Regions from separate parts of the Streptomyces sp. NPDC003327 genome, predicted to be linked through region 1. Evidence: riboswitches for the same ligand, from Rfam matches in the RefSeq annotation. Region 1 holds a riboswitch; the other holds the start of a gene.
The links. Region 1 has a riboswitch for S-adenosylmethionine ahead of ACWDVG_RS03060 (aminotransferase class V-fold PLP-dependent enzyme). Riboswitches for the same ligand answer to the same signal wherever they lie in the genome.
Positions count from the first base shown of each region.

Region 2: linked by a shared signal. The riboswitch ahead of thrC (threonine synthase) and the one ahead of ACWDVG_RS03060 (aminotransferase class V-fold PLP-dependent enzyme) in region 1 are both predicted to bind S-adenosylmethionine.

Region 1 covers NZ_JBSFSA010000002.1:318,899-330,824, reverse strand. The annotation lists gene ACWDVG_RS03095 (Ig-like domain-containing protein) at 1-367, shown strand, start outside; gene ACWDVG_RS03090 (hypothetical protein) at 500-901, opposite strand; gene ctaE (aa3-type cytochrome oxidase subunit III) at 1,093-1,713, shown strand; gene qcrC (cytochrome bc1 complex diheme cytochrome c subunit) at 1,791-2,600, shown strand; gene qcrA (cytochrome bc1 complex Rieske iron-sulfur subunit) at 2,597-3,649, shown strand; gene qcrB (cytochrome bc1 complex cytochrome b subunit) at 3,646-5,271, shown strand; gene trpD (anthranilate phosphoribosyltransferase) at 5,415-6,479, shown strand; SAM riboswitch class IV at 6,580-6,696, shown strand; gene ACWDVG_RS03060 (aminotransferase class V-fold PLP-dependent enzyme) at 6,883-8,250, shown strand; gene ACWDVG_RS03055 (Lrp/AsnC family transcriptional regulator) at 8,353-8,634, opposite strand; gene ACWDVG_RS03050 (rhomboid family intramembrane serine protease) at 8,631-9,365, opposite strand; gene ACWDVG_RS03045 (hypothetical protein) at 9,524-9,766, shown strand; gene ACWDVG_RS03040 (NYN domain-containing protein) at 9,800-11,164, shown strand; gene ACWDVG_RS03035 (NlpC/P60 family protein) at 11,421-11,926, shown strand, end outside.
Region 2 covers NZ_JBSFSA010000003.1:174,916-186,841, forward strand. The annotation lists gene ACWDVG_RS03950 (transporter substrate-binding domain-containing protein) at 1-450, shown strand, start outside; gene ACWDVG_RS03955 (NAD-dependent epimerase/dehydratase family protein) at 576-1,553, opposite strand; gene ACWDVG_RS03960 (SRPBCC domain-containing protein) at 1,656-2,129, opposite strand; gene groL (chaperonin GroEL) at 2,460-4,088, opposite strand; gene ACWDVG_RS03970 (cold-shock protein) at 4,471-4,674, opposite strand; gene ACWDVG_RS03975 (MoaD/ThiS family protein) at 5,079-5,357, opposite strand; gene thrC (threonine synthase) at 5,384-6,694, opposite strand; SAM riboswitch class I at 6,688-6,829, opposite strand; gene ACWDVG_RS03985 (glucosyl-3-phosphoglycerate synthase) at 6,951-7,892, shown strand; gene ACWDVG_RS03990 (hypothetical protein) at 8,049-8,336, shown strand; gene ACWDVG_RS03995 (alpha,alpha-trehalose-phosphate synthase (UDP-forming)) at 8,418-9,863, shown strand; gene ACWDVG_RS04000 (immune inhibitor A domain-containing protein) at 10,124-11,926, shown strand, end outside.

The DNA.
Region 1 (11,926 bases):
CGGCATCGCCGAAGGCAGCTCCGAGTCCTACGACCTGCCCGTCTACTACGCCACCCGCGTCACCTGGAGCGGCGAGTACGTCCACGCCGCCCCCTGGTCCGTCGGCTCCCAGGGCGTCGCCAACGTCAGCCACGGCTGCGTGGGCATGTCCACCAGCAACGCCGCCTGGTTCTACCGGACCGTCCGCCCCGGCGACATCGTGAAGACCGTCAACAGCCACGGCAACACCATGGACGCCTTCGGCAACGGCTTCGGCGACTGGAACCTCTCCTGGGACAAGTGGCGCACCGGCAGCGCCCTGGTGGCCGAGAAGGGCAACCCCACGGCCACCGAGGACGCCAAGGCCCGCCTGAGGCCGCTCTTCTAGGGGCTCGGTTCGCCTCCGGTCGCTTGCGCCGGGCTCACAGCCCCGTACGTGCTCGACCCGCTCGTTCCTCGCGGGCCTCCGCGCGTCCGGACCTGTTCCCCCGGCCGCTCCCTTCGGCTCACTCGCCCCGGGTCAGGCGTCGAGCGAGAGGCGGGAGCGCAGGAGGTCCGCCAGGGAGGCCGCGAACTCGACCGGATCCACCGGAAGGGTGACGGCGGCGTCCGCGCGGCTCCAGGTGGCCAGCCAGGCGTCCTGCGGGCGGCCCATGAGCAGCAGCACCGGCGGGCAGCGGAAGACCTCGTCCTTGATCTGGCGGCACACGCCCATGCCGCCCGCCGGCACGGCCTCGCCGTCGAGCACGCACACGTCGATCCCGCCCTCGTCCAGGGCCTTCAGGACCGCCGGAAGCGTGGCGCACTCCACGAACTCCACCGGAGGGACGTCCGCCGCGGGCCTGCGCCCCGCCGCGAGGCGGACCTGCGCGCGGGTGTTCGCGTCGTCGCTGTAGACCAGGACCGTGGCACTCGACTGCATCGTTCCTCCGTAGGGAAGGGCGTCCACCGATGCGGCGGATGCTACTCCGCTCCACAGCCCGTCAACACCCGTTCAACACCTGTTCGAAGGGTGCCGGTGGCCCCCGCCGCTGGGCCGTTCGGGCTGGACAGGGGGGCCTGACACTCCGAACGGCACCCCCCGGAGTGAGGGCGGGATAAGCGACCGACATAATGTCGGTCGTGGCGACAGTAACGACAGTAGAAACCGGGCACGCGCACCCGTCGGTCAATCGACCGAACCTCACCAGCGTCGGAACCATCATCTGGCTGAGTTCCGAGCTGATGTTCTTCGCGGCCCTCTTCGCGATGTACTTCACCCTGCGATCGGTGACGGGTGCCGACTTCTGGGCGGAAAAGGCCTCGGCCCTCAACTTCCCGTTCTCGGCGACCAACACCACGATCCTGGTGCTCTCCTCACTCACCTGCCAGCTCGGCGTCTTCGCCGCCGAGCGGGGCGACGTGAAGAAGCTCCGCACGTGGTTCATCATCACGTTCGTGATGGGTGCGATCTTCATCGGCGGCCAGGTCTTCGAGTACACCGAGCTGGTCAAGCACGAGGGCCTCTCGCTCTCGTCGGACCCCTACGGCTCCGTGTTCTACCTGACCACCGGCTTCCACGGCCTGCACGTGACGGGCGGACTCATCGCCTTCCTGCTGGTCCTCGGCCGGACGTACGCCGCCAAGAGGTTCACTCACGAGCAGGCAACCGCCGCCATCGTCGTGTCCTACTACTGGCACTTCGTCGATGTCGTCTGGATCGGCCTCTTCGCCACGATCTACATGATCAAGTAATCGGGCCCGCCGCACCGGCGGACCCGAGACACATCCAGCAAGCATCGACGCAGAAGATCCTGACACCGGGGTAATCCGTGAAAAAGCTCTCCGCACGACGACGCCATCCGCTGGCGGCGGTCGTCGTCCTACTTCTCGCGCTGGCGGCCACTGGGGGGCTGTACGCCGCGTTCGCACCCGCGGGCACGGCGAAGGCCGATGAGACCGCCCAGTCCCTCGCCATCGAGGAGGGCAAGAAGCTCTACTCCGTCGGCTGCGCCAGCTGCCACGGAACCGGCGGTCAGGGCACCTCTGACGGCCCGTCCCTGGTCGGCGTCGGCTCGGCCTCCGTGGACTTCCAGGTCGGCACGGGCCGCATGCCGGCCCAGCAGCCGGGTGCCCAGGTCCCGAAGAAGAAGAACATCTACTCGCAGGCCGAGATCGACCAGCTCGCCGCGTACGTGGCCTCCCTCGGTGCCGGCCCCATCACGCCGACCGAGAAGCAGTACGACCCCGCGGGTGCCAACGCCGCCAAGGGTGGCGAGCTGTTCCGCACCAACTGTGCCCAGTGCCACAACTTCACCGGCGAGGGCGGCGCGCTGACGCACGGCAAGTACGCGCCCAGCCTCGAAGGCGTGAGCCCGAAGCACCTCTACGAGGCCATGCAGACCGGCCCGCAGAACATGCCCTCCTTCCCGGACACCACCATGCCGGAGCAGGAGAAGAAGGACATCATCGCGTACGTCCAGGCCGTCAACGGCGAGAAGGCCGACAGCCCGGGCGGTCTCTCGCTCGGTGGCCTCGGCCCCGTCAGTGAGGGCCTGTTCGCCTGGATCTTCGGTCTGGGTGCGCTGATCGCAGTTGCCATCTGGGTCGCGGCCCACACCGCTAAGGCCAAGAAGTCATGAGTACCCAAGAGATTCCAGAAGAGAACCTGCCGACTGGGCAGGACACCGCGCACGGCGCGGTGAAGGTCGCCGACGACCCGTTCGCCGACCCGGGCCTTCCGCCCCACAAGCCGCGTATCCAGGACATCGACGAGCGGGCCGCCAAGCGGTCCGAGCGCGCGGTCGCCTTCATGTTCACGCTGTCGATGCTGGCCACCGTCGCCTTCATCGCGTCGTACGTGATCTTCCCGGTCGACCAGATCGTGTACATCTGGCCGTTCGGCCGGGTGTCCGCGCTCAACTTCGCGCTCGGCTGGACCCTCGGCCTCGCCCTCTTCTTCATCGGCGCGGGCGCGGTCCACTGGGCCCGCACCCTGATGTCCGACGTGGAGGTCGCCGACGAGCGTCACCCGATCGCGGCGTCCCCCGAGGTCAAGGCGCAGGTCATGGCGGACTTCGCGGCCGGTGCCGCCGAGTCCGGCTTCGGCCGCCGCAAGCTGATCCGCAACACGATGTTCGGCGCGCTGGCGCTCGTACCGCTCTCCGGCATCGTCCTCCTGCGTGACATGGGCCCGCTGCCCGAGAAGAAGCTCCGGTCCACCCTGTGGGCCAAGGGCAAGCAGCTCATCAACATGAACACGCACGAGCCGCTGCGTCCCGAGGACGTCGCGGTCGGTTCGCTGACCTTCGCGATGCCCGAGGGCCTCTCGGAGCACGACCACCACTTCCAGACCGAGATCGCCAAGGCCGCCCTGATGATCGTCCGGATCCAGCCGGAGGACATCAAGGACAAGCGCGAGCTCGAGTGGTCGCACGAGGGCATCGTCGCCTTCTCGAAGATCTGCACCCATGTGGGCTGCCCGATCTCCCTGTACGAGCAGCAGACGCACCACGTGCTCTGCCCGTGCCACCAGTCCACCTTCGACCTCTCCGACGGCGCCCGCGTCATCTTCGGCCCGGCCGGTCACGCCCTCCCGCAGCTGCGGATCGGCGTGAACGAGAAGGGCTTCCTGGAGGCGCTCGGCGACTTCGACGAGCCCGTCGGCCCGGCATTCTGGGAGCGCGGATGAGCACCGTGACCAACACGCAGAAGAAGGCGCCCGCCGGTGAGCGGGTCGCCGACTGGGCCGACGGACGCCTGGGGATCTACACGCTGGCCAAGGCCAACATGCGGAAGATCTTCCCGGACCACTGGTCCTTCATGCTGGGCGAGGTCTGCCTCTACAGCTTCCTCATCATCATCCTGACGGGCGTCTACCTGACGATGTTCTTCCACCCGTCGATGAACGAGGTGGAGTACGCCGGACCGTACGTCCCGCTCCAGGGACAGCTGATGTCCGAGGCGTTCAACTCGACCATGCACATCTCCTTCGAGGTGCGCGGTGGTCTGCTCATCCGGCAGATCCACCACTGGGCGGCGCTGATCTTCCTCGCCGGCATGTTCGTGCACATGATGCGCGTCTTCTTCACCGGCGCGTTCCGCAAGCCGCGTGAGATCAACTGGCTGTTCGGCTTCCTGCTGTTCTTCCTGGGCATGTTCACCGGTTTCACCGGTTACTCGCTCCCGGACGACCTGCTCTCCGGCACCGGTGTCCGCTTCATGCAGGGCGCGATCCTGTCCGTGCCGGTCATCGGCACGTACCTCTCGATGTTCCTGTTCGGCGGCGAGTTCCCCGGCGGCGACTTCGTCGCCCGGTTCTACTCGGCGCACGTGCTGCTGCTCCCCGGCATCATGCTGGGCCTGGTGGTCGCCCACCTGATCCTGGTGTTCGTGCACAAGCACACGCACTTCGAGGGCCCCGGCCGCACCAACAAGAACGTCGTCGGCATGCCGCTGCTGCCCGTGTACATGGCGAAGGCCGGAGGCTTCTTCTTCCTGGTCTTCGGCGTCATCACGATCATCGCGGCGATCGCCTCGATCAACCCGATCTGGGCCCTCGGCCCGTACCGCCCGGACCAGGTGTCCACCGGCGCCCAGCCCGACTGGTACATGGGCTTCGCCGAGGGTCTGATCCGTGTCATGCCGGGCTGGGAGATCAACCTCTGGGGCCACACCCTGGTCCTGGGCGTGATGATCCCGCTGGCGATCTTCCCGGCGGTGCTCGGCGCGATCGCGGTCTACCCGTTCATCGAGTCCTGGATCACCGGCGACAAGCGCGAGCACCACATCGCGCAGCGCCCGCGCAACGCTCCGACGCGCACCGCCTTCGGTGTCGCCTGGATCACCGCGTACATGATCATGCTCGTGGGTGGTGGAAACGACCTCTGGGCGACCCACTTCCACCTGTCGATCAACTCGATCACCTGGTTCGTCCGGATCTTCTTCTTCGTCGGCCCGGTCATCGCGTTCATCGTCACCAAGCGGATCTGCCTCGGCCTCCAGCGCCGCGACAAGGACAAGGTGCTGCACGGCCGCGAGTCGGGCATCATCAAGCGCCTGCCGCACGGTGAGTTCGTCGAGGTCCACGAGCCGCTCAGCCAGGGCGAGCTGCACCGCCTCACGGCGCACGAGCAGTACGAGCCCGCCGAGCTGCCGCCGGCCGTCGACGAGAACGGCGTCAAGCGGAAGATCGGCGCGATGGAGAAGCTCCGGGTCAAGCTCAACAAGGGCTACTACGGCGCCGACAACCAGGTCGCCAAGCCCACGGTCGAGGAGTACAAGGAGATCCAGAGCGGCCACGGCCACCACTGATCGCCTTCCCCTCCTGACCTTGCAAGGTCGCCACGGCGAGAGCCCCGTCCATTCGCTGGACGGGGCTCTTTGCCGTCGCCGGAGGTCGATAGGGTGAGGCCGTACCCCTTGTGTGCGTGACGCGCCAGAGACCAGGAGCTGCCATGAGCGCTGCGAACCCCGCTGGAGGACCTACCACGGCGGGCCGCTCCTGGCCCACCGTCCTGGACGGCCTGCTGACCGGTCGCGACCAGAGCGCCGAGGACACCGCCTGGGCCATGGACCGCATCCTGCGCGGCGAGGCCACCGACGCCCAGATCGCCGGCTTCGTCGTCGCCCTGCGCGCCAAGGGCGAGACCGTCGAGGAGATCACCGGACTCGTCCGGACGATGTACGAGCACGCCAACACGATCGAGGTGCCCGGCGCCACCGTCGACATCGTCGGCACCGGCGGCGACGGCGCCAAGACCGTCAACATCTCCACCATGTCGGCGATCGTGGTCGCCGGCACCGGCGCCAAGGTCGTCAAGCACGGCAACCGGGCCGCCTCCTCCGCCTCCGGCGCCTCCGACGTCCTGGAGAAGCTCGGCGTCAACCTGGAGCTGACCCCGCGGCGGGTCGCCGAGGTGGCCGAGGAGGCCGGGATCACCTTCTGCTTCGCCGTGAAGTTCCACCCGGCGCTGCGGCACGTGGCCATGGCCCGCAAGGAGCTCGGCATCCGCACGGTCTTCAACTTCCTGGGGCCGCTGACCAACCCGGCCCGGGTGCGCGCCCAGGCGACCGGCGTCGCCGACCCCCGGATGGCCCCCATCGTCGCCGGAGTCCTCGCCGAGCGCGGCTCCTCCGCGCTCGTCTTCCGCGGCGACGACGGCCTCGACGAGCTGACCACGACGGCCACCTCGCGCGTCTGGGTCGTCCGCGAGGGAGCCGTACGGGAAGAGGCCTTCGACCCCCGGGACGTCGGCATCGACCTGGTGCCCGTGGAGGCCCTGCGCGGCGCGGACGCGTCGTACAACGCGGACGTGGCCCGGCGCCTCCTCGCGGGCGAGACCGGGCCCGTACGTGACGCGGTGCTGCTCAACTCGGCGGCGGCGCTCACCGCCCTGGAGCCCGGTGGCGGCACCCTCGCGGAGCAGATCCGGGCCGGCATCGACAGGGCCGCCGAGTCGATCGACTCCGGTGCGGCCCGCCACGCCCTGGAACGCTGGATCGCCGCCAGCAACGCCTAGTCCCCGCCCCCGCGTCCCGGCGAACCCGCGTCCCCGCGACCCCGTCCGGCATCCGGACGGGGTTGCGCGGAACGCGAGGGGTGACATACGTTCAGCCACAGGTCATGAGTGACAGCCTCGAAGCCCCGGCTGGCTGTCCGGCAACCCTCCGTCCGTGGCGGGGTGCCCCGGGTGAAGACCAGGCCGTCGGCAGCAAGGTCGACGGCAAGCGCGGACCCCTGCGCCATCCCTGGGGTCCTGGTCCTCAAGGGAGCAGTCTCGTGAGCAAGCGAATGCGATAGGGCTTTCCGGCCCCTTCTCCGCATCCCCCTTCTGTTCTCGTCGTACGCCTCCACGGGTGACGCGCCCCCGCGTCCCGTCGTGTCGAGGCGACGAATTCGCCTGCCCCGTAAGGGAGTTCGCCATGTCTGTTGCCGCCGTCGCCCCCTCCGCTGCCGTCGTCCGTGAGCCGCTGCCGGTCCTCGGCCGGGACATCACCGTCCCGCTCGTCACCGGGGGCGAGGTGACCTACGCGGCGCTCGACTACGCGGCCAGCGCCCCGGCGCTCCAGAGCGTCTGGGACGACGTCGCCGCCTACGCCCCGTACTACGGCAGCGTCCACCGCGGCGCCGGATACCTCTCGCAGCTCTCCACCGACCTCTTCGAGAACAGCCGCGTCACCGTCGCCGAGTTCCTCGACTGCCGCCCCGGCGACCAGGTCGTCTTCACCCGCTCGACCACCGACTCCCTCAACCTGCTGGCCCGGGCGCTCCCGGCCGACTGCCAGGTCTTCGTCTTCGAGACCGAGCACCACGCCTCCCTGCTGCCCTGGGGGGACTCCCGCGTCACCCACCTCGACGCGCCGCGGACCCCGGCCCAGGCCGTCGAGACCCTGGAGCGGGCGCTCGCCGGCCGCGACCCGTACGGCCCCGCCCTCGTCTGCGTCACCGGCGCCTCCAACGTCACCGGCGAGCTGTGGCCGGTGAGGGAGCTGGCCGCCGCGGCGCACGCCCACGGGGCGCGGATCGTCCTCGACGCCGCTCAGCTGGCGCCCCACCACCCCGTATCCGTACGGGAGTTGGACGTGGACTGGGTCGCCTTCTCCGGGCACAAGCTGTACGCGCCCTTCGGCTCCGGCGTGCTCGCGGGGCGCGCCGACTGGCTGCGGGACGCCGAGCCCTACCTCGCGGGCGGCGGAGCCTCCCGCAAGGTGGCCCGCCGGGCCGACGGTGGTGTGGACGTGGAGTGGCACACCACCGCGGCCCGGCACGAGGCCGGCTCCCCGAACGTGATCGGGGTCCATGCCCTCGCCTCCGCCTGCAAGGCCCTCACCGAGGCCGGCTTCGACTCCCTCGTCGCCCGCGAGCAGCACCTCGTCGACACGGTCCGCGCGGGCCTCGCCGAGGTTCCCGAGGTCAGGGTGCTCTCCCTCTTCGGCGACGACGCCCCGCGCGTCGGCGTGATCTCCTTCGTCGTGGACGGCTGGAACAGCTCTCACTTCGCCGCCGCGCTCTCCGCCGAGTACGGCATCGGCGTCCGCGACGGCCTCTTCTGCGCCCACCCGCTGGTCCGCACCCTGCTCGGCAGCGACCCCCGCGACCCGGGGGAGTGCGGCGCCCCCGAGGCGAACCCGGGAGAGCGGTCCCTCAACGCGATCCGGGTGAGCTTCGGCGCCGGTACGCCGGACGAGCACGTGGAGCGGTTCCTCGGCGCCGTCAAGGAGCTGGTGCGGGACGGCGCCCGGTGGACGTACCGCACCGAGGACGGCCGCTGCGTCCCGGACCGCGGCTGACCCTTCGGCCCACCGCCGCTCACTCGTACGGGTGAAGGGGGCCTCCCGACCCGGGAGGCCCCCTTCCTCGTGTCCGTGCGCGGCCCCGGGACGGGCCCGGCCTCAGGACTCCAGGCCGATGGCGAAGGCCGCCTCCAGGTCGTGCTGGGAGTACGTGCGGAACGCGACGTGCGTGTCCGTGGCCTCCACGCCCGGGATCTTGCTGATCCGGCCGGGGATCACGTCCGCCAGGTCGTCGTGGCGCGGCACCCGGACCATGGCGATCAGGTCGTACGTGCCGGTGACCGAGAAGACCTCGCTGACGCTGTCGAGCGCGGCGATCGACTCCGCGATCTCGGGGATGCGGTCCACGCTGGTCTTGATGAGCACGATCGCGGTGATCACGGCTGGCTTTCTCCCTCGGTCGCCGCGGCTGGGAGTTTCACTCTATCCCCACCGCGGAAGCGCCCCCAGGCGTAGAGGAAGCCGACCGAGAACCCCACCACGTGCGCCAGATAGGCGACCCCGGGGCCGGGCCCCGCGGCCCGCGCCGCCAGCCACTGGAGCACGAACCAGAAGATCAGCACGATCCAGGCGGGGAAGCGCAGCGGCAGGAAGAACAGGAACGGGAAGAGGCTGGTCACGCGGGTGCGGGGGAAGAGGAAGAGGAACGCCCCCAGCACCCCGGAGATCGCCCCCGAAGCCCCCACCAGCGTCTGCTCGCTGTGCGCGTGCGCGACCGCGTACCCGAGCAGCGCCAGATAGCCGGTGCCCAGGTAGAAGAGCGCGAACTCGACCGGCCCCATCCGCTCCTCGGCCATGGCGCCGAAGACGTACAGGAACAGCATGTTCCCGAGCAGGTGCAGCCAGCTGCCGTGGACGAAGAGCGCGGTGAGCGGGGTGAGCAGGGCGCGCGGATCCCCGCCGAGCAGCTCGGCGGGGACGACTCCCCAACGCCGGAAGTACGTGCCCTGCGCCGCCAGGAGCGCGTCCCCGGTGCCGTACACCGGGTTGAAACCGGAGACCGGACTGACGAGGAAGAGCAGACAGCAGGCGGCGATCAGTCCGTAGGTCACCGTGGGCCCGTGCCGGGCGCCCCGCCAGGCGCCGAGGGCCGCTCCTCGCCACTCGATCATGGGCTGATCATGGCGCAACAGGGACGAAGTGGACAGAGTGCCTCGCCGTGCCACGGCGTACCGGTGAGGCCGTAGGGTTGCGGGCAGAACCACCGCAGTTCGACGGCGCACCGCGGTCCCGCCCTCGCACCACCGCACCAGGAAAGAAGGACGGCACGATGACGACGGTCCCCCTGCCGACGGACACGACCCGCTGGCGCTGCACCCTCTGCGGGAACCTGACCCGCTTCGACGTGACGCGCTCGTCCAAGGTCGTCGAGTACGTCCATCTGGACCTCGCCGGGGAGCCGACCGTCGAGGAGCGCCAGGTGGTCAGTGAGACCATCGAGTCGGTCCGCTGCCGCTGGTGCAACGCGGTGGACCAGATCGAACTGGTGGACAGGCCGGGCGCCGCTTCCTGACGGACGGCGCGGACGACATAGGGGTGACGGATCGTGGAGCAGCCCGCGCACGGTGGTGAGCCGACCGGCGCGGCAGGTGACGCTGCCGAGACGCTCGACCACCCGCTGCCGGACGGCGTGCGGCGGAGGGTCGTCGCGCTGGTCGCGGACGCCTTCGGCGGGCTGACGGTCGCCGAGCTGCCCGCGCCCCTGCGGCAGTACGCCCGGTTCACCGCGTCCCGGCGGGCCAAGTTCGCCGGGAACGCGATGGCGGCCGCCCTGGAGAGCGACCCGCTCTTCCGGCAGCGGATCGGCGAGCGGTTCAAGCAGGCCCAGCCCGAGCTGGCGGCCGCCGTGGAGTCCGGCGCCCTGCCGGCCGCCGCCGACCCCGTCGACGTGGCCGCGGCGGCCTACGTGCTGCGCCCGGCCGGCTGGGTCAAGCTGGTCGCCGCCGCCGGCGAGGAGGTCGAGCGGGCGGACGCCGAGCGGGCCGACGAGGCCGGGCGGCGCGAGCTGGAGCGGCTGCGCGAGGAGCTCGCCGCCGCCCGTGAGCGCTCCCGCGGGGAGACGGAACAGCTCCGCCACGAGCTGGAGTCCGCCAAGCGTGAAGCGGAATCGCTTCAGCGCAAGCTGCGCAGCGCCCAGAGCGACGTGAAGCGCGGCGAGGCGGCCCTGCGGCGCGCCCAGGGCGAGATGGACGCCGTACGGGCCGAGGCGGCGGCGCAGGTCTCCGCGGCCGAGAGCGAGAGCCGGCGCCTGAAGTCCCGGCTCGGCGAGGTCGAGGCGGCCCTGGAGGCGAGCCGCAGGTCGGCGCGCGAGGGTCGTTCGGTGGAGGACATGCGGCTGCGGCTGCTCCTCGACACGGTTCTCGACGCGGCCCAGGGGCTGCGGCGCGAACTCGCCCTGCCGCCGGTCTCGGTGCATCCCGCGGACACCGTGGACGCCGTGGAGCCGGGGCGGATGTCCCCGAAGGACATCGCCACGCGCGCGCTGTCGGAGACGGACCCGGCGCTGCTCGACCAGTTGCTGTCGCTGCCGCAGACGCATCTGGTCGTCGACGGCTACAACGTCACCAAGACCGGCTATCCGACGATGCCGCTGGAGAAGCAGCGGCTGCGGCTGCTCGGCAGCCTCTCGGCGCTCGCGGCCCGGTCGGGCGCGGAGGTCACCTGCGTCTTCGACGGGGCGGAGCTGGCGGCGCCGGTGCTGCTCGCGCCGCCGCGCGGGGTGCGGGTGCTGTTCTCCAAGCCCGGTGTGACGGCGGACGAGCTGATCCGCCAGCTGGTGCGGGCGGAGCCGCCGGGGCGGCCCGTCGTGGTGGTCTCCACCGACCGCGAGGTGGCCGACGGAGTGGCGAAGGCCGGTGCGCGGCCGGTGTCGTCCGCCTTGTTGCTGAAGCGGCTTTCGCGGCTCTCGTGACCTCTGGCAACTTCTGGGTCGTATGCCCGAATTCTGGACGGCGCACCGTCAAGTGACCGCTACAGCGCGTGTGATGCGTGTAAATAATGTGTTGTGCGAGCGAGATTTTGCTCAGCGGGATTTGAACTGATCACAACTCGGTCACTAGGGTCGGGCCTCGAACCTTCGCGCGGTTGATCACTCATCCGGGGTGACAGCGGAGGAACCGCCTGCCCGTGACCGGATGGGCGGCTCGAGGAAGAAGGAGCTCGCCTTCGTGGCGTCCCACCGTCGACCCAAGCAGCCGAGCCGCACCCGCGTGACCGTGCTCACGGCCACCGCGGCCGCCGCCGTCGCGCTCTCCGCCCAGACCGGAGCCCAGGCGGCCCCCAAGCCGAAGATCGACGAGGTCAAGGCGAAGGTCGACGCACTGCACCACGAGGCCGAGGAGGCCACGGAGCAGTACAACCTCGCGGAGGAGCGCCGCGGCAAGCTCCAGAAGGAGGTCGGCGACCTCCAGGACAAGGTGGCCCGCGGCCAGCAGGAGCTCAACACCCTGCGCGACCAGATCGGTTCGGTCGCCAGCGCCCAGTACCGCTCCGGCGGCATCGACCCGGCGCTCCAGCTCTTCCTCTCCGCCGACCCGGACACCTACCTCGACAAGGCGTCCGCCATCGACCAGCTGAGCGCCCAGCAGGCCGACGTCCTCAGCACCATCCAGGGCAAGCAGCGCACCCTCGCCCAGCAGCGGGCGGAGGCCACCGCGAAGCTGGCCGACCTCGA
Region 2 (11,926 bases), on a different contig from region 1:
GACGTCGCGTTCACCGAGCCGTACGTCGTCATCGAGGGGGTGTACGTCGTGCCCCGCGCGTCCGGGCTGGTCACCGTCGCGGACGTGGACGCGCCGGGTGTGCGGATCGGGGTCAAGCAGGGGTCGGCCTACGACCTGTTCCTGTCCCGGGAACTGGCCCACGCGCGCGTGGTGCGCGGCGCGGAGGGCGTGGACGTGTTCCGGGAGGAGGGCCTGGAGGCGGGCGCCGGGATCCGGCAGCCGATGGTCGCGTACGTCGCCGCGCACGACGACGTACGGCTGATCGACGGGCGGTTCATGGAGATCCGCCAGGCGGTGGGGACGACGGTCGCGCGGACCCCGCAGACCGTGGCGTTCCTGCGGTCCGTGGTGGCGGAGCTGAAGGCGAACGGTTTCGTCACCGACGCGCTCCGCCGCTCCGGCCAGGACCCTGCACTCGTCGCCCCGTAGGGTCCGGAACCCCGCCGCCACGGGGCCCTCGCCACGGGGCCCCGCCACCCACCGGGCCGCTCGCCGCCGGACCCCGCCGCCACCGAGCCCTCGCCACGGGGCCCTCGGCTGTCGCCCCGTACCCCCTACAGCGACGCGCGCAGCTCGCGCTCCCGTTCCGCGCCGAGGCCCGCGCGGCGTGCGCGGTCGAGGCCCTGCTCGCGCTCCCACGCCAGGGTGTCCGCGACCATCTCCTCGCGCGGGCGGTTGCGCAGTCCCGCGGCGACCGCGGCCGCGCCCGAGCGGCTGCCGTGCCAGTCCGCCTCGTGCACCCACAGCGGCAGCGCATCGGGCCCCGCCCACTGGCCGACGCCCCGCTCGACGAGGAGGGCCGAGTCGGCGCGGACGACCGGCGCCGTGTGCCCGGCCACCGCGCGGCACAGCTCGATCCACTCGGGGAAGGGCACGACGGGACCCACCGCGTCGTACGTGCCGGTGGTCTTCGCCTCGGCCGCGTCGAGCAGCCACGCGGCCAGGTCACGGACGTCGACGATCTGCGTGGGCAGCTGCGGGAGGTCCGGCACCAGCAGCGGCTCCTCCGGGGCGCGCGCCGCGCGGGCGGGCCAGTAGCCGGTACGGTCGGTGTGGTCGCCGGGGCCGCCGATGAGGCCGGCCCGGGCGGTCAGGAGCCGGTCGCCGACGGCTGCCGCGGTGGCGAGCTCGCAGGCCACCTTCGCCTCGCCGTACGTCTCGCGGCCCACCCGCTCCTGGTCGGTCGGGGGCAGCAGCGCGGCGGACTCGTCGGCGCCGGGCGTCCCGTGGAAGGCGTAGGCGCTGACGGACGAGACGTACGTCCAGTGCCGGGCGCGCCCGGCGAGCGCGTCGAGCGCCTCCCGCACGAAGGCGGGCTGCCACGAGACCTCGACGACCGCGTCCCAGTCACGGTCGAGCAGTTCGTCGTACGCCCCCGGGGCGCTCCGGTCCGCCGCGACGAGCCGCGCTCCTTCGGCGACGCCGCCGCTCTCGCCGCGCGCGAGGCAGGTCACGGCGTGGCCGCGGGCCAGCGCCTGTCGTGCGGTCTCCCGGCCGAGCCAGGCCGTCCCGCCCAGAATCAGTAGGTCCATGCGGCCAGTTGATCACCCGGGCTCCCTCCTGAGGCGCGGAGTTCGCCGTCAGCGCAGTCCGAGGGGCCCCGCCCGCCTGCCCGCCCCCGGGGACCGGGTCCGCTACCGCCCGGACCGCAGGTGTGCCGCCAGGCGGTCGTACTGCTCCCGGACGCCCGTCTCCATGCCCGCCGCGAGCGCCTGGTCGCGGGTCTCGTTGGAGGGCCAGAAGGACGTGCTGGTCAGGGCCGTGCCGCCGTCGGGCGTCGTGTCGAAGGTGAGCGTGACCCGGACCGGCGGGGCGTCCGGCATCTGCTCGAAGGTCTCGGTGTAGTCGAGCCGCTCGGCCGGGACGATGTCCTCGTACGTCCCGGAGAACACGAACTCCTGCCCGTCCGGGGCGCGCTGGCCCCAGCGCCAGGCGCCACCGATCCGCAGGTCGATGTCGACGACCGTGGTGGTCAGCGCGGAGACGCCGTACCAGACGCGGACCTCCTCGGGGCGGGTCCAGGCGTCCCAGACCCGCTGGGGCGGGGCGTCGAACGTGCGGGTGATGACCAGCTCGCGGTCGGCCGGGGTCGTCAGGAGGGTGACCATCGTCGTATCCCTTCACGAAGGGGCCATTCCAGGATCACCCCGGCAATCGAACAAAGCGAGTGAACACGTTCGACTGCCGGGTTCGACTGCCGGGCGCGGGTCCGGAACCGGGACCGGCACCGGTCCGGCACGGGACCGGCACCGGTCCGGCACGGGACCGGCACCGGTCCGGCACGGGACCGGCACCGGTCCGGCACGGGGCCGGCACCGGTCCGGACAACGCCCGAGGGCGGCACCCCCTGGTGGGGGTGCCGCCCTCGTCGCGTTCCACTCGGTTCGGCCCGCCTCGGGCGAGGAACCGTCGAGCGATGAACCGCCGATCCCGGAGGATCAGAAGTCCATGTCACCGCCCGGCATGCCGCCGCCGGCCGGCGCGGCGGCCTTCTCCGGCTTGTCGGCGATGACGGCCTCGGTGGTGAGGAAGAGCGCGGCGATCGACGCGGCGTTCTGCAGCGCGGAGCGCGTGACCTTCGCCGGGTCGATGATGCCCTCGGCGATGAGGTCGACGTACTCGTTGGTCGCGGCGTTCAGGCCGTGGCCGACGGGCAGGTTGCGGACCTTCTCCGCCACGACGCCGCCCTCGAGGCCGGCGTTGACGGCGATCTGCTTCAGCGGGGCCTCCAGGGCCAGCTTCACGATCGCGGCACCCGTGGCCTCGTCGCCCGTGAGGTCGCCCTCGAGCTTCTCGAAGACGTTGGAGGCCTGCAGCAGGGCCACGCCACCACCGGCGACGATGCCCTCCTCGACGGCCGCCTTCGCGTTGCGGACGGCGTCCTCGATGCGGTGCTTGCGCTCCTTGAGCTCGACCTCGGTCGCGGCACCGGCCTTGATGACGGCCACGCCGCCGGCCAGCTTCGCGAGGCGCTCCTGGAGCTTCTCGCGGTCGTAGTCCGAGTCGGAGTTCTCGATCTCGGCACGGATCTGGTTCACGCGACCGGCGACCTGCTCGCTGTCACCGGCACCGTCGACGATGGTGGTCTCATCCTTGGTGATGACGACCTTGCGGGCGCGGCCCAGCAGGTCGAGGCCCGCGTTCTCCAGCTTGAGGCCGACCTCCTCGGAGATGACCGTGCCGCCGGTGAGGATGGCGATGTCGTTCAGCATGGCCTTGCGACGGTCGCCGAAGCCCGGGGCCTTGACCGCGACGGACTTGAAGGTGCCGCGGATCTTGTTGACGACCAGGGTCGACAGGGCCTCGCCCTCGACGTCCTCGGCGATGATCAGCAGCGGCTTGCCGGACTGCATGACCTTCTCGAGAAGCGGAAGGAGGTCCTTCACCGAGGAGATCTTGGAGTTGACGATGAGGAGGTACGGGTCGTCGAGCGACGCCTCCATACGCTCCATGTCGGTGGCGAAGTACGCCGAGATGTAGCCCTTGTCGAAGCGCATGCCCTCGGTGAGCTCGAGCTCGAGACCGAAGGTCTGCGACTCCTCGACGGTGATGACGCCTTCCTTGCCGACCTTGTCCATCGCCTCGGCGATGAGCTCGCCGATCTGGGTGTCGGCGGCGGAGATGGAGGCCGTGGAAGCGATCTGCTCCTTGGTCTCGACATCCTTCGCCTGCTCGAGCAGGGCGCCGGAGACGGCCTCGACGGCCTTCTCGATGCCGCGCTTCAGAGCCATCGGGTTGGCGCCGGCGGCGACGTTGCGGAGGCCCTCGCGGACGAGCGCCTGGGCGAGGACGGTGGCGGTGGTCGTACCGTCGCCGGCGACGTCGTCCGTCTTCTTGGCGACTTCCTTGACCAGCTCGGCGCCGATCTTCTCGTACGGGTCCTCGAGCTCGATCTCCTTGGCGATGGAGACACCATCGTTGGTGATCGTGGGGGCGCCCCACTTCTTCTCGAGGACGACGTTGCGGCCCTTGGGGCCGAGGGTGACCTTGACGGCGTCAGCGAGCTGGTTCATGCCGCGCTCGAGACCGCGCCGGGCCTCCTCGTCGAACGCGATGATCTTGGCCATGTGAAGTGGTCCTCCCGGACATGGGGTGGATAACGCTCCAGGAACGCGCCGACGCCCGCGACGGACGGCCTCCGGGAGTCCGTGTGGTTCCTTGCCCCACCCGGCCGGCGACCTCGTCGTGCTCGATCCTCGTAGCACTCTCACCTTCCGAGTGCTAACGCCAATGATTAGCACTCGACCTATGTGAGTGCAAGCCGTTCCGGAGGAACGTCGATGAGGGGTGGCGGTCGGGCGACGGGTGGGGGCAAGCGACTCTCATGGATCGACCCCTCTCGCCAGGGGGCGCCTCCACCCGCGCTCAGGGAACGCGCGAGGGGCCCGCATCCCCTGGTCGGGATGCGGACCCCTCGACGGCGTGCGTCGGTGGCCGATCGCGCCGCGCTCAGACGGCGAGCTTGACCATGTCCGCCTGCGGACCCTTCTGGCCCTGCGAGATCTCGAACTCGACCCGCTGGCCCTCTTCGAGGGTGCGGTAGCCATCCATCTGGATCGCGCTGTAGTGGACGAAAACATCCGCACCACCGTCGACCGCGATGAAGCCGTAGCCCTTCTCCGCGTTGAACCACTTGACGGTGCCCTGAGCCATGCCTAACTCCCCTATTACTGGCCCTTGCGCGGGACCGCACTTCGCGGACCCGGGTCAGACCCTGCGCCGGAACGCGTCGACCGCGGCTGAATGTATCTGCCCAACTGCCCTCTGCAACAGGTCATTCGAGCGAGAATTCTGGGCGGGCCGTAAAGGCGAATTCATCCGATTCCCGTGAATCCCGGGGCAAGTCGGGCCCGGCAAAGGGCGCAGAAGGTACACAACGCGCACACACTTTGGCTGCTTCTTGTCGCGCGCGGACGCATTCTCATATGCGCCCGGCATGAGCAGCGGAGGGGACTTCCCTAACTCTACCGCGCTCAACCATGCAGAATTGCCCCTTCCGCTTATTGTCGCGGAAGGGGCAATTCGAGGAAGAAGAGGAAGAAGGGGACCGGACCGGATCAGCAGCCGCCGGCGACGGCGGGAATGATCGAGACGCCCGCGCCGTCCGGGGTCGCCGTCTCCAGGCCCTGCTCGAAGCGCACGTCGTCGTCGTTCACGTACACGTTGACGAAGCGGCGCAGCTTGCCCTGGTCGTCGAGGACGCGGGCGGCGATGCCGGTGTGGTTCTTCTCCAGGTCCGCGATGACCTCGGCGAGGGTCGCGCCCTCGGCCTTCACCTCGGACTGCCCGCCCGTGTAGGTGCGGAGGATGGTGGGGATGCGGACGTTCACGGCCATGTGTTCACGAACCTTTCGGTGGTCGTTCAGTGGGCCAGGCCCGCGTCGCGGAACGCGTCCAGGCTCGGGCGGATGGTGGCGGTCGCCTGCGAGCCGTCGGCCACGGCGTCCAGGGTCTTGAGGCCGTCGCCCGTGTTGAGGACGACGGTGGTGAGCGCCGGGTCGATCAGGCCCGCCTCGACGAGCTTCCTCGTCACGCCCACGGTCACGCCACCCGCCGTCTCGGCGAAGATGCCCTCGGTCTCGGCGAGCAGCTTGATCGCGTCGACGACCTGCTCGTCGTTGACGTCCTCCACGGCGCCGCCCGTCCGGCGGGCGATGTCCAGGACGTACGGGCCGTCGGCCGGGTTGCCGATCGCCAGCGACTTGGCGATGGTGTTCGGCTTCTGGGGCCGTACGACGTCGTGGCCGGCCTTGAAGGCCGCGGAGACCGGGGAGCAGCCCTCGGCCTGGGCGCCGAAGATCTTGTACGGCTTGTCCTCGACGAGGCCCAGCTTGATCAGCTCCTGCAGACCCTTGTCGATCTTGGTGAGCTGGGAGCCGGAGGCGATCGGGATGACCAGCTGGTCCGGGATGACCCAGCCGAGCTGCTCGCAGATCTCGTACGCGAGCGTCTTGGAGCCCTCGCCGTAGTACGGGCGGAGGTTGACGTTCACGAAGCCCCAGCCCTCGCCGAGCGGGTCGCCGATGAGCTCCGAGCAGAAGCGGTTGACGTCGTCGTAGTTGCCCTCGATGGCGACGAGGTCACCGCCGTAGACACCGGCCATGACGACCTTGCCCTGCTCCAGGTCGTGCGGGATGAACACGCAGGAGCGGAAGCCGGCGCGGGCGGCGGCGGCGCCGACGGCGCCGGCCAGGTTGCCGGTGGAGGAGCAGGAGAGGGTGGTGAAGCCGAAGGCGCGGGCGGCCTCGATGGCCTGGGCGACGACCCGGTCCTTGAAGGAGTGGGTCGGGTTGCCGGAGTCGTCCTTGACGTGGAGCTTGCCGGGCTCGACGCCGATCGCGCGGGCGAGGTTGTCGGCCTGGACGAGCTTGGTCCAGCCCGGGTTCAGGTTCGGCTTCTCGGCGACGTCGGCGGGGACGGGCAGCAGGGGGGCGTAGCGCCAGATGTTGGCGGGGCCGGCCTCGATCCGCTTGCGCAGGGCCTCCGGGTCGCCGGTCGGCAGGTCGTAGGCGACTTCGAGCGGTCCGAAACACAGCTCACAGGCGAAGATCGGGCCGAGGGCGAAGACCTCGCCGCATTCGCGACAGGAGAGCCCGGAAGCGGGACCGAGGTCGACGGGGGTGGCGGGTGCGACAGTCTGTACAGCCATGGAGGCGAGGCCCTTTCTCCTCATCTTCCTCACGACGCGTTTCGCCGCGAGACGGATTTGGCACCTTCCCTAGCCGGGGACCCCGCGTGCACGAGAAAACCGACTGGAGGGTTGCCGGGGCTTCAACGGGCCGTATCCCTCTGCCCCTCTGGATGAGCGGTATTCGATTGTGAGACGCGGTCGGCACCCCGACATGCATCGGGGATCCGCGTTGTTCAAGACTGTAACCGAAGGCCTCGAAGTGGGAGACGGTCGTCCGATCCGCGAGATGGAGATCACGTTGCTGGAAGAAGTGGAGCGCTGGCTGGCCCGGCGGTCCTGGTCGCTGCCCGACCGTTCGCTGGAGCGGATCCTCGCCGCCAAGCGGGGGACGCGGGTCAGCGTGGTGCTGCCCGCGCTGAACGAGGAGGCGACGGTCGGGGACATCGTGACCGTGATCCGGCGCGAGCTGATGACCGAGTCGGTGCCGCTCGTGGACGAGCTGGTGGTGATCGACTCGGGCTCCACGGACCGTACGGCGGAGGTGGCGGCGGCCGCCGGGGCGCGGGTGGTCGCGCGCGACGACGTGCTCCCGCGGATACCGGCGGTGCCGGGCAAGGGCGAGGTCCTGTGGCGGTCACTCATGGTGACGAGCGGGGACGTCGTCTGCTTCGTCGACGCGGACCTGCGGGACTTCTCCGCGGACTTCGTGACGGGGATCGTCGGCCCGCTGCTCACCGACCCCGACGTGGACTTCGTCAAGGCGATGTACGACCGCCCGTTCGGCGACACCCCTGGTCAGGGCGGTCGGGTGACGGAGCTGGTGGCGCGCCCGCTGCTCAATCTGCACTGGCCGCAGCTGGCCGGGTTCGTCCAGCCGCTGGGCGGCGAGTACGCGGCGCGGCGCTCGCTCCTCGAGCGGCTGCCCTTCCCGGTCGGTTACGGAGTGGAGCTGGGGCTCCTGGTCGACGCGCTGCACACGGTGGGCCTGGACGCGCTGGCGCAGGTGGACGTGGGGGTGCGCAAGCACCGGCACCAGGACGGGCAGGCGCTCGGCCGGATGGCGGCGGCGATCTACCGGACGGCGCAGCTGCGGCTGTCGCGGGGGCATCTGGTGCGGCCGGTGCTCACGCAGTTCGAGCGGGGCGAGGACGGCTTCGTGCCGCGGACGTACGCGGTGGACACGGAGGAGCGGCCGCCGATGGCGGAGGTCGCGGAGTACGCGCGCCGCCGCGTGGCGTGATGCGGAGTACGCGCGCCGCCGCGTGGCGTGATGCGGAGTACGCGCGCCGCCGCGTGGCGTGATGCGGAGTGCGCGCGCCGCCGCGTGGCGTAATGCGGCGGCCGACGGCGTGGCGCAGCCCGGCCCGATGATCCGTTTTGCCTACATTGCCCTTTCATGTTCATGCGCATCGGATCACGGCCTCGTGCCGACCTCCTCGCCTCGCGGGCGCTCGCGGCCGCCGCACTGACCGTGGGCTCCCTCTCGCTCACCCTGCCCCTGGCCACGGCCGCCCCCGCGGCGGCGGTCTCCCGCCCGGCGCCACCGGTGCGGGCCGAGCTTCCCGAGCTGGCCGAGACCGGCGGCAACGCCGAGCGGCTGTGGCTGCTCGGCGGGCTCGGCGCGGCGCTGGCGGGGACGGGGATCGTGGCGAAGGCGGCGATGCGCGGCCGCCGCGACCTCTGACCGCGACCTCTGACCGTATCCGTACGACCGCCGACCGTATACGTACGTTTGAGCGTTTACGGGACGGGCTAGGTTCGCCCCATGGCATCTGTGCTCGTCGCATCGAACCGCGGCCCCGTCTCGTACGCGCTCGCCGAGGACGGGTCGCTCGCCTCCCGCAGGGGCGGCGGCGGCCTGATCTCCGGCCTGAGCGCGATCGGCTCGCAGGACAGCCTGTGGGTCTGCGCGGCGCTCGGCGAGGGCGACCGGGAGGCGGTCAGGCGCGGGATCGCCGAGCCCGGTGTCCGGATGCTGGACATCGACCCGGAGGTGTACGCCGACGCGTACAACGGCATCGCCAACTCGGTGCTCTGGTTCCTCCACCACCACCTGTACGACGCGCCGCGCGAGCCCGTCTTCGACGCGGCCTTCCGGCGCCGCTGGGCGTCGTACCGCGCCTACAACCGCGCCTTCGCCGAGGTCCTCGCCGCCGAGGCCGACGAGGGCGCCGCGGTCCTCGTGCAGGACTACCACCTGGCCCTGGTCCCCGGAATGCTCCGGGAGCTCCGCCCCGACCTGCGGATCGGGCACTTCACCCACACGCCGTGGGTCTCCTCCGAGTACCTGCGGATGGTTCCGGACGACATCGTCGAGGAGCTGGTGTGGGGCATGCTCGGCGCGGACGAGCTGGGTTTCCACACCTGGGGATGGGCCTCGTTCTTCATCGGCTGCTGCTCCCAGCGCGACGACGCCACCGGCACGGCCGAGGGCGTCTGGCCGAGCGGTGACCCCTGGCACGGGGTGGAGTGGCGCCGCTACGGCCACGGGAAGGGCCGTACCCGCGTCCGGGCGTACCCGCTGGGCGTGGACGGCGACGAGCTGCGGGCGCTCGCCCACCGCCCGGAGGTGGACGACTGGCTCGCCCGCCTCCGCGAGGAGGTCGGCGGCCGCAGGACCATCGTCCGCGTCGACAGGACCGAACTGTCGAAGAACATCCTGCGCGGCCTCCTCGCCTACCGCGAGCTGCTCGTCACCCACCCGGAGTGGCGGGACCGCGTGGTCCACCTGGCCTCGGCCTACCCCTCGCGCCAGGACCTGGAGTCCTACCGCTCGTACACGGCCGCCGTGGTGGAGCTGGCGGAGGAGATCAACGCCGAGTTCGGCACCGCCGACTGGCAGCCGGTCCTGGTCTCGGTGGAGGACGACTTCACCCGCTCCCTCGCGGCCTACCGCCTCGCGGACGTGGCCCTGGTCAACCCGGTGCGCGACGGCATGAACCTGGTGGCCAAGGAGATACCCGTCGTCTCGGACGAGGGCTGCGCCCTGGTCCTCTCGACCGGCGCGGGCGCCCACCAGGAGCTGCGGGGCGATGCCCTGACCGTGAACCCCTTCGACGTCTCCCAGACCGCCGAGGCCCTCCACACGGCCCTCTCGATGCCCCCCGCCGAACGCGCCGCCCGCACGGAGCGCCTCGCCGCCGCAGCCACGGCCCTCCCGCCCCAGCGCTGGTTCCTCAGCCAACTGGAGGCCCTGCGCGAGGGGGCGTGACGCCACGCGGTACGGGACCCCGCCGCACACGGTGAGCGGCGGGGCCCCCGCGCGCCCCGCTCGGGTGAGCGCTCAGCGGTCGTGCGGGGTCGGTATTCGTACGGCCCGACCCCTCCTCCTCGGGGGGCTCCGCGTGTCAGACTCTGCGCGATCGTTCCCCCAGGCGATCCGTCACCCTCGTACGGAACCACGCGAACCATGCGGCACAGCCCCGCATGCGAAGCGAAGGGATCGCGGAATTGAAAAAGATTGTCGTGGGCATGACCCTCGGGTCGGCGCTCACCGCACTCCTCGCCGCGGGGCTCACCCCCGCCGCCGCGCAGGAGACCCGGGACGACGCGGCACCGGCCGGCGCGAGCGCCCACCGGCCCGACAACCGGCCCGGACCGCTCACCAAGCAGCGCACCGAGCTGCGCGAGAGGGCGATCGACCTCGTCGCCAAGGGCAAGGCGCGGGCGAACGCCCGCGGTGTCGTCGAGGTCGCGCCCGGCAAGTTCGTGGAGACCGAGACCACCACCGCCGTACGCCAGGAGAAGATCTTCACGATCCTCTCCGAGTTCGGCACCGAGGGCTCCGGCAAGCTCGGCACCGTCCCCGGCCCCCTCCACAACGAGATTCCCCGGCCGGACCGGAGCGTCGACAACTCCAACGCCTGGACCGCCGACTTCGACAAGGCGTACTACGAGAACCTCTTCAACGGCCCCGGCGAGTCGATGAAGACGTACTACGAGAACCTGTCGAACGGCGCCTACTCCGTCACCAACGTCGTCGAGGACTGGGTCCGCGTCCCCGGCAACGCCTCCTCCTACGGCGACAACGCCGTCGAGGACAACGGCGGCTCGTGGGCCTTCGTCCAGGACACCGGCGACGCCTGGTGGAACGCCCAGATCGCGGCCGGCAAGACCCCGGCCGAGATCGACGCGTACCTCGCCCAGTTCGACGTCTGGGACCGCAACGACTGGGACCACGACGGCAACTTCGACGAGGCCGACGGTTACATCGACCACTTCCAGGCCGTCCACGCCGGCATGGGCGAGGACGCCGGCGGCGGCGCCCAGGGCGAGGACGCCATCTGGTCCCATCGCTGGTACGTGAACGGCGACGACTTCGGCCTCACCGGCCCCGACGTCGCCGGCACCCAGAACAAGGCCGGCGGCGCCCGCATCGGCCAGTCCAAGTACTGGCTCGGCGACTACACCACCGAGGGCGAGAACGGCGGACTCGGCGTCTTCTGCCACGAGTTCGGCCACGACCTCGGCCTGCCGGACTACTACGACACCGACGGCGGCGAGAACTCCACCGCCTTCTGGACCCTGATGAGCTCCGGCTCCTGGCTGGGCCACGGCGCCGCCGCCAACGCGGGCATCGGCACCCACCCGGGCCTCATGGGCGCCGAGGAGAAGCTCTTCCTCGGCTGGCTCGACTACACCGACGCGCCGCTCGGCTCCACCGGCACGTACACCCTGAACCCGGCGCAGTTCCAGGTCGACGGCAAGGACCAGGCGGTCCGCGTCGCGCTCCCGGACAAGACGAGCAGCACCACCTACGCCACCCCGGCCTCCGGCACCCACGCCTGGTGGACCGGCTCGGCGGACGGCCTCAACCAGTCCCTCACCCGCTCCGTCCCGGCCGCCCCGCGCGTCACCGTGAAGGCCAGCGCCTGGTACGAGATCGAGGCCGACTTCGACTACCTCTTCGCCGAGTACTCCCTCGACGGCGGAGCCACCTGGGCGCGCGCCGGCGCGGCCGTCGACGGCTCCTCCGCCGACCGCTGGACCACGCTGCGCTTCTCGTACGACGCCGCCGGCCAGGCCTCGCTGTTCCGCTTCCGCTACCAGACGGACGGCGGCGTGCACTTCGCGGGCGCGTTCCTCGACGACATCACCCTGACGGCGGGCGGCGCGACGCTGGCCTCGGACGACGTCGAGCAGGGCGCGAACGGCTGGACCGCGCAGGGCCGCTGGAAGATCTCCACCGGCACCGAGACGGCCACCTCGCCCCGCTACTACCTCCTGGAGAACCGCGAGTACGTCGGCTCCGACGCGCTCCTCGCCGAGGGCCCG